4 regions of the Nocardia sp. NPDC059240 genome follow, and region 4 is predicted to be linked to each of the others. Evidence: riboswitches for the same ligand, from Rfam matches in the RefSeq annotation. Region 4 holds a riboswitch; each other region holds the start of a gene.

Region 1 (4,497 bases), on a different contig from region 4:
TCGAGCCCGATCATGTCGATGGCGTCGGTGACCCGTTCGTCGCGTTCGTAGGACGCGATGCCCTGGGCGCGCAGCCCGAGTTCGACATTCTGGCGCACGGTCAGCCACGGCAGCAGCGCGAAGGTCTGAAACACCATGGCGGTACTGGGATTCGGTTCGGTGATCTCGGTCTCGCGCAGCCGCGCGGTCCCGGCCGACGGCTGCACCAGCCCGGCGATGATGCGCATGAGCGTGGACTTGCCGGAGCCGGATTTGCCGAGCAGCGCGACGATTTCGCCCTCCCGCAGTTCCATGCGGACATCGGACAGAACCGCCAGCTGTTCGCCGGACGGGTTGGTGAAGTTCTTGGTGACGCGATCCACGGTGATGACGGGTGCGGACATGGCGTCCTCCTTTCTAGACGAGCGCGTACCGGGTCTCGGCGGTGCGCTGTAGTCGCCGCCAGACCAGGCGGTTGATGGCCACGGTCACCACGGACATCACGAGCGTGCCGAGCAGCACCTTCGCGAATTGATCGTTGGTGGTGGCATTGGTGATGTACGCGCCCAGACCGAAGGCCTCCAGGTGCGTGCCGCCGGATTCGACGACCTCGCCGACGAGCGTGGCGTTCCACGCACCGCCGAACGCGGTGATCGCACCGACCACATAGCCGGGGGCGATCGCGGGCAGGATCAACGACTTCCAGCGTTCCCGCCCGTGCACGCCCAGATCGTCCATGGCCTCGCGCAGATCGGTGGGGATCTGCCCGGCGGCCGCGATCACGTTGAACAGCACGTACCACTGCGCGCCCAGCGCCATCAGCACGGTGCCGCCGATATTGAGCGAGATGCCGGTGTAGGTCAGTCCCGCGACCACGAAGATGTACAGGAACTGGGCCGGGAAACTCGCCATCACCTGCACCACCGGTTGCGCGAACCGGCAGATGCGCGGATTCATGCCGATCCACACGCCGACCGGCACCCACACGATGGTGGAGAAGACCAGCAGCACCGCCACCCGGCTGAGGCTGGCCAGACCCATCAGCGAGGCGGGCCCGAACTCGGCGAAACCGACTGTGCGCTCGAAGTATCGGGCCAGCGTCCACGCGCCCCAGCCCAGCGCCGCGAACAGCACGGCGAAGAACACCGCATCCCCGGCCAGGCTGCCGCGCTTGGCGTCGTAGGGCGAGCGGGTGGCGCGCCCGAAGATCCGCATGCTGCGATCGATGCCCTCGCCGACCGGCCGCAACCGGGTCGCGATCCGAGTGGGAATCGTGGTGCGCCGCAACAGATCCAGCACCAGACTGCGTGGAGCCTGCGCGGATTCGGTGTGCTCCACCCGGAATCGCTCCGACCAGGCCGTGAACGGCCGCCAGAACAGCACGTTCACCAGCACGATGGTGGCGACCATGACGACAGCGCCGATCATGAGCTTGCCGACCGCGGCCTCCGACGTCGCGGCGGCGATGAACGAACCCATGCCGGGCAGCGCCTGATCATTGCCGGACACGCTGATGACCTCCGAGGACGCCAGCATGAACCAGGCCCCGCCGAAACTCATCATGCCGTTCCAGACCATGGGGATCATGGCCGCGGGAATCTCGACCCGGGTCAGCCGCTGCCAGCGGGTCAGCCGCATCATGCGCGCCGATTCGTCCAGCTCACGCGGCATATTCCGGAGGGCCTGATAGTAGGCGAAGGTCATGTTCCAGGCCATCGCGGTGAAGATGGCGAACACGCACGCCGCCTCCGCGCCCAGATACGAGCCCGGGAACAGCGCGATGAACGCCGTCACCGTGATCGATACCAGCGCCAGCACCGGCACCGACTGCAGAATGTCGAGCAACGGGATGAGCACCTTCTCCGCGCGCCGGGAGTGCGCGGCCCACTGGCCGACGACGAGCGTGAAGATGAGGGACGCGACCAGCCCGGCGAACATCCGCAGCGTGGTGCGCGCCGCGTAGTAGGGCAGGTTCGCTGGATCGGTGGAGACGGTGTCGGGGCTGTCGCCCGGCATCCACGGCACCGAGATGTCGCGAAAGAGCTTGACCACCAACACCGTCAGCACCACGCCGGCGGCCAGCAGCAGATAGTCGGCCGGGCGCAGCCCGTTGCGGGCCCGGCGGACCTCGGGAGTTGTCTTGGGGCTGTTGGGGATTGCAATTTGCAGAGTCATGTCTGTTACCTCATTCGGCGGCCGGCGGCGCGTTCACGACATTGAAGAAGTGGATCGCCGACCCGATCAGCGCGGGCACGCCGATGAGCACGTTGAACACCACGACCCCCATGCCCGCGCCGATGACCGCCCCGGCCAGACAGCCGACGATCGCGCCCACCGGACCGGCCGCGACGGTGGTGAGTGCACCGGCGAACAGGCACCCGAGCGGGCCGCCGATGACGGCTCCGAGCAGTGTGGCCACCGCGACGGCCGCACCGATCTCGGTGTTGACGTGGCCCATCGCATTGTTGAAGCGATCCTCGGGGCTGTCGCTGTCGCTGATCGGACTCAGATCGAAGGTCCGCACGGGTGCGCCGACGGCCTGTTCGGTCTGGGCGCGCTCCTCGTCGGTGAGCGGCCGGGCCCGGTCGGGGCGCGGCGCGAGAACGGCCGTGTTGCCGTCGATTCGGGCATCGATCGGGTACATGGTGCCCTGCTTGGCCAGCTGCAACGGCAGCGAGCTCACGACGATCCCGGCGGGGTCGAGGATCTGCAGGCGGTCGTGATCGACCCGCAGCGAGCCCGCGTCGGTGTGCAGTTGGACCGTCCGATCGACGATCGTGGCCCGGGCCTCGATGGCCGCGGGTTCGGCGTGCGCGGTGGCGTGCGTGGTCAGCAGGGCGGCGCTGGTCAACGCGGCCAGCCAGGCGAACATGCGAATTCTCATCAGGATGGTGTCCCCTCATCTGCCGCCGCCCGGCACGGTATTGCGGGCAGCGGTGAATTCCGTCGCGCACGATTGCGCGGACGGCATATGGCATTGGCGGAATTCCGAATTCAGTCGGAAATCGGCATGCGAATATCACGGAACCGCGCAGTGTGCGGCACCGGAATATCGGTGGATTTACGCGCGTCGAGGCGACGCGACGTCGATATGTTTAGTGGCCCGCTCGCAGGCGGAGGGGCCGGCCCGGAGACTCCGGACTGTCAGAGGGCGTCATCTGGCTGCCCCGACCTCCTCAAACTGGTTGAACGCGATACGACAGCGCACACGGGGGAAGGTCGTCCGGCGAAACCGGAACGGGACGAACACCCTCTCGTCAGAGTTTTGGCACTGTGCGACGTATTCCGCTTCCGCGGGAAAGCCACTTTGGATAACCCCTTAATCCGGGGAAATCTGTCCTAACCTTGGGCGTCTCTCGACGTCGTCAGATCAGTGGCCTGTGTTCGTACAGGAGCCTCGCCTATCGAGGTGCGACATCGAACGTAGTTAATGTCCTGTGAATTGTCAAAATTCATATTCGATCGTGGCGTGGATCGCACGACCGGTGGCGTTCGCCTACGCTGGTCGGCGTGATGAGAGCGGTGGGCGTGGCGGCAGGGATCGCCCTGATCGGGGTGGCGGTCGCGGGCTGCGGCGGCACCTCGACGCCGCAGGCGGCCACGACCACGAGTGCCGCGCCCAAAGCGGTACTGGCGTCACCGAATACGATCGGGCTCTGCGGTGGGGTGTCGGACGCGGAGGTCGGGCGGCAGGCGGGGCTCGCCGATCCGGCTCGGGTGTCGGTGAATGCCCTGAGTTGCGTATGGCAGCCGGGCAGCGGTGGCGACGCGGTGATCTTCCACTGGTTCCGGGGCAGTTCGCTCGAGGAACGCCGCACCCAGGTGACCACCGGCAAGCCCGCCACCGTTCAGGTCGCGGGGCAGGCCGGGATCGAATGGCGGGACGCGAGCGGGTGTGAGGTGGCGGTCGCGTTCGGCGATACCGACTTCATCGACTGGACGGTGCGGCACACCGTGCCCGGCGGTTCGAACACCCAGTCCTGCCCGGGCGTCGAAGCGCTGGCCGCGGCCACGTTGCAACAGGCGGGACAGGGCTGATGGCACGCTGGTACTCCCGAATCGCGGTGGCGGCGTTGCTGATCGCCACGGTGACCGGCTGCTCGCACGGGGGCAAACAGGACGATGCGCGCGTGTCCTCGGATCCGAACTTCCTGGCCGGTTGCGGACCATTGGAAGATCAGAAGCTGGCGAGCGCCATCAATGTCACCGGTATGAAGCGGCTCAGCGAGCCCACCATCTGCGACTGGACCGCCGTCAACGCGGGCGGTGGTGCGGTCGACCTCACCTATGCCTGGCTGCGAGACGACACGCTTTCCCGCGAGGTTCAGGTCGCGGGCCAATTCGGTTACCAGATCGAACGATTGGTGGTCCGGAACTTCGGCGGCATGTACTGGCGCGATCCGAAGGATCCGGGCAGTTGCGCGGTGACGGTGGCCGATACCGGGACCGTCACCTGGTGGGTGCACAACCGCGATCACACCGCCCGGCCCGATCCCTGCGCGGCGGCGATGGCCCTGA
Region 2 (4,497 bases), on a different contig from region 4:
AACCGGTCACCTGGTCGGCCGGTACCAAACTCGGGATGCTGGCGTTGCGTGGCTACCTCGTGATCGGCGCGATCCTGTTGGTGGTCAAGGCGGTACAGCTCGGTCGAGGCTGACCGCCCACCCGGCTACGCGGCGAAGGTGCCGGACTCCGCCGCCGTGTCGATCAGCTCGGCGGCGGTGCGCTCCCAGGGTGCGGGGCGGGGGAAGTAGTGCTCCAGGAAGCACCGCACCCGCGACGTGCGGTGGGATTCCTCCACCTCGGGGAAGCTGCTGTCGTTGAGGCAGAAGAAGTCCGCGTCGCGGCGCACCGACAGGATGCCGAGCTGATCGAGCCCGTCGAAGGTCGTGGTGTCGACGTAGCGCACCCACGCGGTTTCGTGCCGTACCGCGCGACCGGTCAGCAGGGCGTAGTAGTGGAAGAGCGAGTTCGTCACCGAGATATCGGTGCTGGAGCGGAACGGGCTGGCCTGTGTCCGGGCGAAATCCGCGGGGAACTCCCGCTCCATCTCCAGCAGCACGCTGCGGCGCAGCGGGGTCGGCGCGTGTTCGAGGTGGCGGGTGATCACCTGCCCGAATCGATCCTGCAGCAGTTTCCGGTTCACGCGAGCCCCGTTCTCGAATCCGCTGCGCTGCTCGGTGTTCGGCCCGGTGCCGATGCGCAGATCGGATTCGACGAAGCGGCTGATGCCACCGGAGGTGAAGAACATCTCCGGCGACACGGGACGCCCGAAGAACATGTCGTCGTTGGCGTAGATGAAGTGCTCGCTCAACCCCGGAATGTGTTGCAGCTGTGACTCGATCGCGTGCGAGTTGAAGGTCGGCAGGCTGCTCGGATCCGAAAAGTGTTCTGCCGCACGAACAATCGTCACCTTCGGATCGTCGGCGAGCCAGCGCGGCGGCGTCGAATCGGTGGCGATGAAGATGCGGCGCACCCACGGCGCGTATTCGTGCACGGATCGCAGCGCGAAGCGCAGCTCATCGATCTGTCGGGTGCGCGCCGGTGCGGCGTCGCCCTCGCCGAAAGCGACGCCGACCGCGGCCGCGGTGCGTCGCGCGGCCAGCGCCGGGTCATTGCCGTCGACCCAGGAGAACACGAGGTCGATGGGGAATCCGATATCGCCGGCGTGCGGCTCGAACATCCCCTCGGGCGACACCCAGTCGCAGCCGAACCGCCGGATCGTGGACAGTTCCAGGTCGGCGGCGGGAAAACTGGTGCGGGTCAAGGCATTCGGGCGTGGACAACGCACTTCCTCGGGGCCGAAATCCCAGTACTCGATCGTGATGGCGCCCGGGCCGCCGTCGACGCGCAGCAGCGGCGCCACCAGTCCCCGGAACTGCTCGCCCAGCGCGAGCGCAGGGGTGCCGTCCGCGGTCCTGATCAGCAGGAAACGGATATTGTTCGCCAGCAGGACACCGCGGGTGAGCAGCAGATTCTCCACCGGGGTCCGCTCGGTGCCGCCTCCGGCCACCGGAACGCAGGTCATCAGGTTCTTCATTCGTACACCTACCTAGGGACTGGACAGGTCTCAGTGAACGCACGAAGGAGTGTTTGCGCGAAAGCCCATGTGCCGCGCGCAACCCCACACGTTGAGCTTCGGCACTGAACGACGTATCCCGACCGGAAATTCGGCGGGAAGCCACTTGGGATCAACCCTTAAGCCGGGAAGATCTGTCCTGATCTTGGGCGTCTCTCGACGTCGTGAGATCAGTGGCCTGTGTTCGAAAAGGAGCCTCACCTAACGAGGTGCACCACAAACTATAGCCACATCGGCAGTAGGCGCGCCGGTAAGGGCGGTCACACGGATTGACTTCCAATACATGTGATGTCAAGCTACTGCCCAATTCAGTCGGGTGACTTCCCGGACAACGGGAAATGTCATGCAGTGCCGCAGCCCTGATCTGAGGGGCTAGCGAAACAACGAATTCCGATGCGACCTGCGTAGTCGGCAGGCCGCGAATTCGTGCACCACAAATCCCGACTCGAAGCACGAAAGCAATACTCATGCGCATCCATACCGCCGGCGCGATCGCGCGCCCCACCAGCGCATTTCGGCCGTGGCGGCTGAGTGTCGCGGCGGGCCTGCTCGCCTTCGTCGCCGCGCAGGCCGCGCCCCTCGCGGCGTCGGCCGCGCCTGCGAGTCCCGCGTGGCCCGCGGTTCCGGCCACGTTGCCACCCGCGGAACTGGCCCGGCAGATGCAGTCCGCGATCCAGGACGCCTCTCCCGGTACCGAAGTCGGCATCGATGTCATCGACACCGGTACCGGCAGTGTGGTCGCGGCCCTCGGCGCCGATCAGTCGTTCTACACCGCATCCGTGGTCAAATTGCTGATCGCGCTCGATGCCCTGCACGGCCAAGGCCCGCAAGCGAATTCAGCCGACCCCGCCCGGCTGGAACGCATGCTCGCGACCAGTGACGACGACATCGCCGACGAGCTGTGGTGTACGGGCGGCGGCACCGACATCGTGAGCCGCATGATCGACCGGATCGGTCTCACCGGTACCCAACTGCCGGAGGACTCCTCGGAATGGGGCGAAACCCGCACCACCCCGGCGGATGTCGTCGCCATCTACCACTACCTCACCACCGCGGTCCCGGAACCGGACCGCCAGGTCATCCTGAACGGCCTGCTCCACAGCACCCGAATCGCCGCCGACGGCACCGACCAGTCCTTCGGCATCCCCACCGTCTTTCCCGGTGTCCCCACCGCGGTCAAACAGGGGTGGATGATGATGAACGCCTCCACGACCATGAACACCACCGGCCTCGTGGCGGCCGCTCCCAACCAGCCCCTGCGCTACCTGGTGGTCGTCCTCACCACTCAACCCGCCGGAATCAGCTGGAGCGCAGCCGGTTCCGCCGTCACCGCCGGTCTCACCGTGCTGCGCACGGCGCCATCCACCACGGTCGCCTAGCGCCCGGTGTTCACGGCAGGTCCGGCATTCGCTCGTCGATGCCGGTGAGCAGGTGGCCGGGCGGGGTGTGCCAGCAGGCGATCAGCAGGGCGACACCGTGGCGTTCACGACGCAGGTATTCGTCCCGATGGGTGCGAGTCCAGGCCGGCTCGGTGCGAGCGGCGACGGTGATGGCGACCGCGGCGCCGGCGAGTTCGTATTGCAGATCGCGGCGCAGGCGCATGGCGCGCGGGTTGTCGGGTGGGGTATCGCGCAGCAGTGCAAGCAGTTTCGCCGAGGCGGCAGAGACGCGACCCTGCATCCACAGCATGCCGCGACGATGCGCGCGCGGAGCGATCAGCCAGAGCGCCGCGATGGCGAGCGCCGCGCCGATCGCAGTCTCGAGCAGGCGATCGCGCAGCAGCGGGGTGAGGTCGCCGGTGAGATCACCGCGCACGCCGACCAGCAGTGCGGCGGGAGTGATGAACGCGGCGGCGAGCGCGTAGTTCCCGGCGGCCAGGAAGTCGATGAGAAACAGCAGCACGGTGAGCACGACGATGACCCAGAATCCGCTGGGAGACAGTCGGATCAGGCCGCCGAGCACGCCGATGCCGAGTACGGTGCCCGCCAATCGGTGCAGCGCCCGGATGGTCCCGTCCGCACGTGCGGGCGCACCACCGAGGACGAGCGCGACCGTCAGGATCGCCCAATCGGGCCGGTCCAGCGGCAGCGCGGTGCACAGCACGGCCGCCAGCGTCGCCGCGACGACGAGTCGTGCGGTGGTGATCGTCGCCCTCGAGTGCGGTGACCAGGTCCGGGCGAGGAGGTAGCCGGGCCCGGGTCGCGACAGCGGGATCGCGGTGTCGTTGGGGAGGAAATCGGGGTTCACGACTCCCGCGAACCGGCGATTGGCGGCGAGTAAGGCCGTCACGAGTGGATCCTCGGGTATCGCGACGGTGCCCGCGTCGTGCAGGGCGGCCCAGGCCGCGACGAGTGCCGCGGTGGCTTCCTGCCGATCGGCCACGGCCGGTCGTTCGAGAGACCGGTCGATCGCGGCGATGGCGGCGGCGACCGCGTCTTGCTGCGGCTTGTTCGGATGCCACAACCACCCGGACATGGAGACGACCATCGAGCCGGCCACTCCGGCCGCGGGCCAGCCGAGCACAGTCGCCAGTGCCGCACCCGATTTCACACCGCTGAATCCGACATCGCAGAGCATCACCGCGAACGCGCCCATCGGCGGCGTAAGCATCAGGGAGTGTCCGACAAAGGTGGCGACCGCGGCGACCACCACCAGCATGACCAGCAATGCGGCGGTGCTCTCCTGTGTACTGCGCGCGACCCCCGCGCCCAGCCCCACCCAGGTCAGGAACAGCGCTCCGAGTGCCGACAGTTCGACCCAGCGGACCCGATAGGGCCGGTTCTCCCCGTACATGGCGAGGAAGGCCCCGAACATGATTCCCAGCGCCTGACTGCCCTGCCCCACGGCTTGCGCGATCGACGCCGGCACCGCGAAGGCCGCGGCGAAGCGCAGCGCGCTCGCCCACCGGGAGCCCAGGCCGGACACTCCGAAGAGCCGGTGTGTCAGCCGCGGCGGGGGCGCG
Region 3 (4,497 bases), on a different contig from region 4:
GAAGATCAGCACCACGATCACCCGTGCGAGGGTGATCAAGCCCAGTCCCAGCGCATGCCCGACCTCGCCGAAACCGACCGAATTGTTGATGTAGTCCACGATCGCGACGGTTCCGGCGATCAGACCGGCCGCGACCACGATCGCGAACACCGCGTCCCCGGTACGCCGCCGCGCCGGGGCCACATACAGCGGATGCTCGGCCAGCCCGAACAGACCCATGAACCGGTCGATCGGGTACACCAGCGGCCCGAGCGCCCGGCCCAGCAGCCCGGGAACATGGCTGCGGCGCAACAGATCCAGCATCAGGCTGCGCGGCGCGTCCGCGGATTCGGTGTCCTCCATGCGGAATCGCTCCGCCCACACCGTGAGCGGCCGCCAGAACAGTACATTGAGCCCGATGATCATCACGACCATCACGGCGATGGCCAGCAACACCCGCCCGATCTGCGAATCGGCGTTGGCGGTGGCGACATACGAGCCGATGCCCGGCAATACGTACTGGCGGTTGTTGACGCTGATGGCTTCGGCCGCGGTCAGGAAGAACCAGCCGCCGCCGAAACTCATCATCGCGTTCCACACCAGCGGGAACATGCCCGAGGGGACATCGACCCGCCAGAACCGTTGCCAGCGTGAGAGTCTCAGATTCCGGGCGGCCTCATCGAGTTCACGCGGCTGCGAGACCAGGCTGTGGTGGAACGCGAAGGTCATGTTCCACGCCTGCGAGGTGAAGATCGCGAAGATCGAGGCGCACTCGAGGCCCAGCGAGGAACCCGGGAACAGGGCGATGAACCCCGTCACCGTCACCGACAGGAAGCCCAGGATCGGCACCGACTGCAGAATGTCGAGCAGCGGCAGCAGCACTTTCTCCGCCCGCGGCAGCCGCGCGGCCGCGGTCGCGTAGACGAAGGTGAACAGGATCGACAGTCCCAGGGCCAGCAGCATGCGCAACAGTGACCGCGCGGCATAGTAGGGCAGCTCACCCGGATCGGTGGACACCGTTGTGGGCGCGGAATTCTCGTCGAAGGGCACGTGCATGCCCGCCGAGACCCGCACGATCAGCCAGATCAGAATGGCCGCGCCCGCGAACACCGCGATATCCGCCCACCGCGAGCGCGGCCTATCCAGCACGCCGCGGGTGGGATACGACCGCAGTGACGCGTTCACTGCTCGTCCTCCACCGGCATCGGAACCGTGCGCCACCCGACACTGGTCACCGACGGCTCCAAGCTCAACCGGCTCACCGCCGCCTCCATCTGCCGATCGTCGCGCCGGTCCCCGGTCAACTCCGCACGCACCTGCACCCGCCCGGGTTTGGTGTCGTGGCTCGAGATCGAATTGAGCTGAAAGTCGGTGCGCGTCAACGACTGCACCAGCAGCGCCCGCACATGCGCCTCGTGGTCGTCATCGGTGTCGGCGGTGAACGCATACAGGGCGACCTGCGCCTCGGGACCGTCGGTCACCGGACGATCCACCGTGCGCGCCACCGTGCGCAGCGCGGTGTTCACCACGACCACCGCCACCGTGCCCGCCACCGCGGTCGGATACATACCCGCACCCGCCAACGCGCCCACCGCGGCCGCACACCACAGGGTGGCGGCGGTATTGAGCCCGCGGATATTGAACCCGTCGCGCAGGATGACACCCGCGCCCAGGAACCCGATACCCGAAACGATCTGTGCCGCAACACGAGTCGGATCGGCGTCGCGCCCGCTGAAGCCGTGCGCGGACAACAGCACGAACAGTGTCGCCCCGGCGGCGACGAGCGCGTTGGTGCGCAATCCGGCCATCCGCGCCCGGAACTGGCGCTCGAACCCGATCACCGCACCCAACCCGACACCGGTGCCGAGGCGCAGCAGCATTTCCCACGTGGTCATTGCATTCTCCGAAACAGGGGAGGACGGCGCACGCTACAGATCAGACGCTCCCGATCGGACGCTACAGGGCGTGCGGTAGCGGGCGAGGGATTGCAGCGGTGTCGCCGAGTGAACGATTGGCTAACGGACTTCGATACGGTCCATCGGGCACGACCACCACCTCCTCGGCACAGCGCATACACATGCCAGGGGAGTGGGAACGGCGAAAACCGCCGATTCGGGTACCACCCCTCGTAAGACGTTCAGCACTCCACGGCGTAAACCCACCCGCGGGTGGGAGCCGGTCGGGGCTACCCCTTAACTCGGGGCAACCTGTCCTGATCCGGGGCGTCTCTCGACGTTCGGGATCGCCGGCCTGTATCCGTGAAGGAGCCTCAGCTAACGACGGCACCTTGCGGCGATGAGTAAACACCCGTGCCCGTCGATCGGCAAATCGATGTGACCGCCGTCGCGATGGAGGTGTTCGCGTGAACCAGCTCCCATCATTATTCCGACCGATCGGTCGGATTGTTACGGTGGGCAGGTCCGAACCCCGAACAGAGGAGCTCGCAGATGCCCATCATCAACGTCGGCTACCACCTCGGAGTGGTGGTCAGCGATCTTCGCGCAGCCATGGACGAACTCAGCGAACTGCTGGGCTCCGACTGGGGACCGATCGTGCCCAGCGGGCATCAGTCCGGGCCCGGCGACCCGGCCGATACCGCACCCCGGATGACCATCTCGCGGCAGGGGCCGCCGTATATCGAACTGCTGCAACGCACTCCGGGCACGGTGTGGGATACCCTCGGCCTGCACCACATCGGCTACTGGGCCGCGGACGCGCGAGCCGAATCCGAACGGATGGCCGCGCAAGGCTTCCCTCTCGAGGCGAGCGCCGTCGTGCTGCACGGCGACACCGAGCCCGGTGTCTACTACCACCGCACCGCCGACGGATTGCGCCTCGAACTGGTCGAATTCGGCCGCGGCGGACCGCCACTGGCCCAATATCTCGGCCTGCCCTCCGACTTCGAGATGCCGACCGATGCGGCCTGAACCGGCGTAATTCGCGGACTTCAGCCGCGATACACACCGCGATAGGCGTCGATGGTCTCGACCAGGTGATCCACGATCTGCTCACGCGTGGCGCGCAGCGTGCCGTTGAGCCAGGCCGAGAACATGCCCGCGTTGCCCGAGGCCATGGTGACCGCTGCCAGCCGCCGCTGCACGGGATCGTCGATATGGGCGAAGAGGTGGTCCTGGATCAGCCGGGTGAAGGCGGGCATGACCGCGATCGTGGTCTGCCCCAGCCCCGTCGAGGAATACGGCTCCACCAGGAACAGCCGCGATTTACGCGGATCCTCGAGGACCTTGTCCACCAAGGTTTCCGACAGCATGCGGTCGCGCACCGGATCGTCGACGACGGCGAAGGCGGTCATCGGATCCAGGAACTCCTCGGCGATCTGCCGGTAGAGCACGTCGAGCAGTTCGTCTCGGCTGGCGAAGGATTCGTAGAAGTAGCGGTCGGTCAGGGTGGCGCGGCGGCAGACCGCGCGCATGGTGACCGCGCCCGCCCCGGATTCGCCGATCAGATCCAGTGCGGCCTCGAGCAGCGCGGTCCGGCGCGCCTCACGGCGTTCGGTGAGGGTCGTTCCACCCCAGATGCGGGGCTCGGCGTCGGAGGGCGGTTGCTCGGTCTGCACCGGGTCAAGAGTAATGCCCGGGGCCGGGCGGGCATGCACACCCGGCCCCGGACCGATCGGTATTGATGAGCAGGCGGGTCAGCCGGTGACCACGCAGGCGCTGCCCAGATTGATGCCGGTGCCGACTGTCACCAGCGCCCACTGCGACCCGTTGTAGGACCAGGCCTGCACATAGTGCTGCCCCTTGGCCGTCGGCGTCCAGCTCGAGGTGGCGGTGCCGCCGGTGCCGAGACTGAACTGCTGCGGGTTGAAACTGCCCGACGCGCTGTCGTAGAGCCAGACGTATTCGTTGGGACTGCCGTTCACGGTGACCGTGTAGGAGCAGTTGGTGCCGTAGCCGCCACCGATGCTCGAACCGGTGGCCACCGTGACGCTGGTGACGTACGCCCCGGCGTCGGGTGCGGTGAGCACGAGTGCCGCGCCGGCGGCGGCGAAGGCGGTGAATGCGGTGAGGGCCGACTTCCGTGACCGGATCATCGTCGATCATCTCCCCAGATGAGGGTGAATGCGGGATCTGCGACGCCGTTGGCGCATAAGGGAAGTGTCAGCGTTCAGGGGACCCGACACGCGCGTATCGGACTACTCGTCCGGTAGTGACCGCCGCCGCGGCAGCCGCCATGATCGCCCGCAATCAACGGGTTTCGCCGCAATCGACGCGAAAACCTCGACGCCCCTAACGATCCCCTAATTCGTCCGTCCGATTCGCCGAATAGCTAACGTGCCGCTAACGTTCCGATTGTCCGAATCAGTGGGGAGCGGCAACGCGCAGACGCCCCCGCCGACGGGCACGGCGAGCCGGCTTCCCCGCGGCTCGCACCCGCGTTCCCGCCAGCACAGCGGGTGCCGCGAAACCCGGCGTCGCCGAACCGGACCCGATCCCGCGTTCGGTGACGCCGCCCGCACCGGTACCGGTGGCCGCGCCGATTGTGATCGACCACGATTCC
Region 4 (4,497 bases):
GTGACCACGGTGGTCGCGCTGCTCAATATCAAGGCGAACGCCTGGGTCACCGGAGTCTTTCTGTGCGTGGAGGTTTCGGCCATCGCGGTACTCGTCGCGCTGGGCGCGACACATGTCGAGCGCGGTCCGGCCACCTTCGTGCACGCGCAGACCATCGGCTCGGACGGCCTGGCGAACGTGGGCATCGGATCCCTGGCGACGCTCATCCCGGTGGCGTTGTTCGCCTACAACGGTTACGGCGCGGCGGTCTACTACGCGGAGGAGACGCGCAACGCCACCCGCACGATCGGCCGCGTGATCATGATCTGCCTGGCTGCCACGGTCGCCATCGAGATCCTGCCGCTGGCCGCCGTGGTGCTGGGCGCGCCGTCGCTCACCGACCTGCTGCACAGCGACGCACCGATGAACTACTTCCTCACCGCCCGTGGCGGTTCGGCGGTGAATACCGCGGTGAGCGTGGGGATCGCGATCGCCATCGTGAACGCCGTCATCGCGATCATCCTGCAGATCGCGCGCCTGCTGTTCGCCTCGGCCCGCGATCGCAGCTGGCCGGATCCGATCGATCGGGCCCTGGGCGCGGTGCATCCGCGCCTGCACACCCCGGTGGTGGCGACCCTGGTGGTGGGTGCGCTCGCGGTGCTGGCCGCCGCACTGCTGCCGATGCACTGGCTCATCGTGGCCACCGGTGCGGGTCTGGTGCTGGTGTATCTGTTCGTGGCGCTCTCGGCGCTGCGAATCCGGCTGGCAGGCAGCGAGATCCGGGGTGGCTATCGCATGCCGTTGTGGCCGTTGCCGCCGGTGATCGTCATCGCGGTGATGCTCTACTCGGCCTACAGCCTGGGCCGCGACGACTGGCAGCAGATCGCGTTCGCGGCGGCGGCCATGGCCGCGGGCTACCTGTACTACGCGCTCTACCTGCATCCGAAGCGCGCTGAGCGCTGGACCCTGCCCGACCCGATCCACGAAGACGGCCCGGCATAGACGAAGGCCCCGGTCGCGCCCTCATCGACACGACCGGGGCCCGAGCCCACGGCGACTACTTCGTCGGAGCCGGGACGAAGGGCTGGTTGATGGTGGTGAAGTACTGGACAGCGGCGGCGATGGCGACGGGGGCCGTGACGAGGATCATGCCCGCGATCGCACCCAGGGCGCCCATGGCCGCGGCACCCGCGAGGCAGCCGACGACGGCACCCGGCAGGAAGAAGAACAGACCGCCGATAATGCCGGTGGCCAGCGACGCGCCGGCTCCCACGGCGATGCCGCCCAGGGCACACCCGACGGCCGCGCCGCCGATGCCGCCGACCAGCGTGCCGATGGTCGCGCCGACGGAGATGGTGTCCTTCATGCGGTTCCAGGCCGCCTGCTCACGGTCGTACGGAGTCTTCCACGGAGCGGTGTCCTCGAACGGCAGGGCGACCGGCTGATAGACGGCGTGCTGCATATCGAACTGCGGTGTCAGAGTGGCGGTCAGGCCACGGATTTCGGCCGCGATGGGGAATACGAAATCGTCGACACGGAAGGTGAGTTCTTGTCCAGCAACTACCGAGCCATCGGCACCGTGGATCTTGAAGACGCCGTTGTCGACGTCCATGGATCCGATATCGGTGGTGATGGTCGCGGTCCGGTCGGTGGCCGATGCCGTGTAGTGGATGGCACCCACATCACCGGTGGTGGGATCGGCATTCACCGTTCCCGCTGTAATTGCTGTGACGGCGGCCACCAATGCGGTAACCGCGGCTAATCCGCTCTTGCGCACTTGATTTACCTCGATTTAATAGGCCCGCGTCATCAGAACTCATCGCAGGTTCAGTTATTGACAAGCAAACTTTAAGTCTGTTCTCAGGGGCAGCAATGGACATTTGCCCTTTAGTGACTCGATACACATATTCAGACCCCGTTGCGCGGCGAATATTCTTGCCGTTCACCTGGATTTCAAAAAGGGGTCACCGACACCGTCCGCGGACCGGCTTGCGGCGCAAGAAGATTCCGGAGAACCGACCGGACCGGATTTGACAACGTCCAGGACCAGGCCCACCATTGCTCAGTCAGCACCTCGCTAGGCGAGGCTCCTGTACGAACACAGGCCACTGATCCGACGACGTCGAGAGACGCCCAGGGTTAGGACAGATCACCCCGGATTAAGGGGTGATCCGAAGTGGCTTCCCCGGGCCGCGAGCCCCCGGATACGTCGTGCAGTGCCGAAGCTCTGACGAGAGGGGTGCGGGGCGACGCCACAGGTGTGTGCCCGAATCCCCTCTTGCCGTGCGCGATGCGACATCACAGGCGGTGACACGGTGGTCACCCGGCAGCGACGTCCCCGTACGTCCCGGCGGCAAGGAGGTGAGGGACGAACAATGAGTTCCGGCGATAGTCCGTATCCGAGTATGGATTTCCGAATCCCCACGTCCCCGGCTTGCCGCATTCCGGTCACCGGCTGATCCGTTCCCACACCGCTCCGCCCCGCGTCGTCCCGACGCCGGTCGCGGACCGACGTGTGCCTCGAACCGGTTCACCGTGCCCGAAATCGCTTGGCGGCCGGGTGTATTCCGCATGCCGATACACCCGATGATCGAAAGCGAGGGAAGGGCCATGGCCTTCTTCGCGAACGGCTCCCGCCGCTCCACCACCGTCGCCGCACCCGCCGGCGCAGTAGATGCCCGTCCCACCGGTGCTGTCATGGACAGTGCGCACGTCGGCGATATCGTCGGCGCGCTGGGCTCCATCGGCCAGCACGACACCCTCGAGGGCCGCACCCGCGGCCAGCGCCTGCGCATGCTGCTGGCCATCATCGGCCCCGGCCTGATCGTGATGGTCGGCGACAACGACGCCGGCGGCATCGCCACCTATGCGCAGGCCGGACAGAACTACGGCATGGCGCTGGTCTGGACGCTGGTGCTGCTCATCCCGGTGCTGTACGTGAACCAGGAGATGGTGGTGCGCCTCGGCGCGGTCGCCGGGGTCGGGCACGCGCGCTTGATCTTCGATCGGTTCGGCAAGTTCTGGGGCGCGTTCAGCGTGGGCGACCTGTTCATCGTGAACGCGCTGACCATCGTCACCGAGTTCATCGGTGTCTCGATGGCGCTCAACTATTTCGGCCTGCCCAAGGCGATCTCGGTGCCGCTGGCGGCGGTGACGCTGTTCGCCATGGTGGCGGGCGGCTCGTTCCGGCGCTGGGAGCGGTTCCTGTTCGGGCTGATCGCGCTGAACATCGTGATGTTCCCGCTGGCATTCCTGGTGCACCCCAAGGTCTCCGAGGTGGCGCACGGGTTCCTGCCGTCCTTCCCGGGCGGGCTGAACTCGACGCTGCTGCTGCTCATCGTCTCCATCGTCGGCACCACGGTCGCGCCCTGGCAGCTGTTCTTCCAGCAGTCCAATATCGTCGACAAGCGCATCACGCCGCGCTGGATCCGCTACGAGCGCATCGATCTGTGGGTCGGCATCGTGGTCGTCATGGTCGGCGCGGTGGCCATCATGGCCGCGGCGGCCTTCGGTCTCGCGGGCACCGACGCGGTCGGCAACTTCACCGACGCCGGGGCTGTGGCCCAGTCCCTGCACGATCACATGGGCACCACGGTCGGCGCGCTGTTCGCCATGCTGCTGTTGGATGCCTCGCTGATCGGCGCGAACGCGGTCGGCCTGGCCACCACGTACGCCCTCGGCGACACCCTCGGCAAGCGGCACTCGCTGCACTGGAAGGTCAGTGAGGCACCGGCGTTCTACCTCGGTTACGCGGCGCTGCTGGCCGTCGCGGGCGCGGTGTCCTTCAGCCCCGACCATGTGCTGGGTCTGCTGACCCAGGGCGTGCAGGCGCTGGCCGGTGTCCTGCTGCCCTCGGCCACGGTGTTCCTGGTGCTGCTGTGCAATGACAAGGCGGTGCTCGGGCCGTGGGTGAACACGGTGCGCCAGAACATCGTCGCCGGAATCATCGTGTGGTCGCTGGTGCTGCTGTCGCTGGCGCTGACCGCGGCGGTGTTCTTCCCGGGTCTGTCCACGCTCACCATCGAGGTCGGTTTCGGTGTCGGCGCGCTGGTCGGCGTCCTCGGCGGGGCGGGCATGCTGATCGCCTGGCAGCGCGGCAAGCGCCGTGAAACCGAGCGCACCGCACGGGAACTCGGAAACCTGGACCCGGACCAGGTGGAGGAGCTGGAGTCCACTCCCCTCACCCGGGCCGAGCGCAAGGCCATCCGCGAGACCGACCGCGACACCTGGCGCACCCCCGCCCTCGATACCCTCGAGCGGCCGGCGTTCTCCACGGCGCGCACGGTGGGCATGTTCGCACTGCGCGGCTACCTGGTGCTGGCGGTGATCCTGGTGGGCGTCAAGATCTTCCAGTCGATCGGCGGCTGAGTTTCAGCAGGCGGCCGGGATGCCCGACAGGTCGACCCGGCCGTCATGCTGGACCGCATCGCACGTGCTCGCGACGCCGTCCAGCGTGAGATCACTCAATGCGAGTGCGGCACTGCCGATCTCCCCGCCACTACTGCTGGCGCGCAACAG

What was found. A riboswitch is a leader RNA that binds a small molecule or an ion and turns the genes downstream of it on or off. The one in region 4 is predicted to bind magnesium.
Region 1: linked by a shared signal. The riboswitch ahead of ACFXHA_RS26385 (hypothetical protein) and the one ahead of ACFXHA_RS16460 (NRAMP family divalent metal transporter) in region 4 are both predicted to bind magnesium.
Region 2: linked by a shared signal. The riboswitch ahead of ACFXHA_RS19950 (stealth conserved region 3 domain-containing protein) and the one ahead of ACFXHA_RS16460 (NRAMP family divalent metal transporter) in region 4 are both predicted to bind magnesium.
Region 3: linked by a shared signal. The riboswitch ahead of ACFXHA_RS00435 (MgtC/SapB family protein) and the one ahead of ACFXHA_RS16460 (NRAMP family divalent metal transporter) in region 4 are both predicted to bind magnesium.

The regions. Positions count from the first base shown of each region.
Region 1 covers NZ_JBHZAC010000007.1:277,166-281,662, forward strand. Annotated here, with positions in the region: gene ACFXHA_RS26375 (nitrate/sulfonate/bicarbonate ABC transporter ATP-binding protein) at 1-383, opposite strand, end outside; gene ACFXHA_RS26380 (ABC transporter permease) at 397-2,154, opposite strand; gene ACFXHA_RS26385 (hypothetical protein) at 2,165-2,863, opposite strand; M-box (ykoK) riboswitch at 3,223-3,395, opposite strand; gene ACFXHA_RS26390 (DUF3558 family protein) at 3,493-4,017, shown strand; gene ACFXHA_RS26395 (DUF3558 domain-containing protein) at 4,017-4,497, shown strand, end outside.
Region 2 covers NZ_JBHZAC010000005.1:257,170-261,666, reverse strand. Annotated here, with positions in the region: gene ACFXHA_RS19955 (Nramp family divalent metal transporter) at 1-113, shown strand, start outside; gene ACFXHA_RS19950 (stealth conserved region 3 domain-containing protein) at 126-1,496, opposite strand; M-box (ykoK) riboswitch at 1,573-1,751, opposite strand; gene ACFXHA_RS19945 (hypothetical protein) at 2,003-2,914, shown strand; gene ACFXHA_RS19940 (FUSC family protein) at 2,925-4,497, opposite strand, start outside.
Region 3 covers NZ_JBHZAC010000001.1:91,783-96,279, forward strand. Annotated here, with positions in the region: gene ACFXHA_RS00430 (ABC transporter permease) at 1-1,164, opposite strand, end outside; gene ACFXHA_RS00435 (MgtC/SapB family protein) at 1,161-1,874, opposite strand; M-box (ykoK) riboswitch at 2,094-2,267, opposite strand; gene ACFXHA_RS00440 (VOC family protein) at 2,427-2,906, shown strand; gene ACFXHA_RS00445 (TetR/AcrR family transcriptional regulator) at 2,927-3,553, opposite strand; gene ACFXHA_RS00450 (hypothetical protein) at 3,632-4,030, opposite strand.
Region 4 covers NZ_JBHZAC010000004.1:387,535-392,031, forward strand. Annotated here, with positions in the region: gene ACFXHA_RS16450 (APC family permease) at 1-981, shown strand, start outside; gene ACFXHA_RS16455 (hypothetical protein) at 1,037-1,756, opposite strand; M-box (ykoK) riboswitch at 2,046-2,225, shown strand; gene ACFXHA_RS16460 (NRAMP family divalent metal transporter) at 2,590-4,347, shown strand; gene ACFXHA_RS16465 (hypothetical protein) at 4,351-4,497, opposite strand, start outside.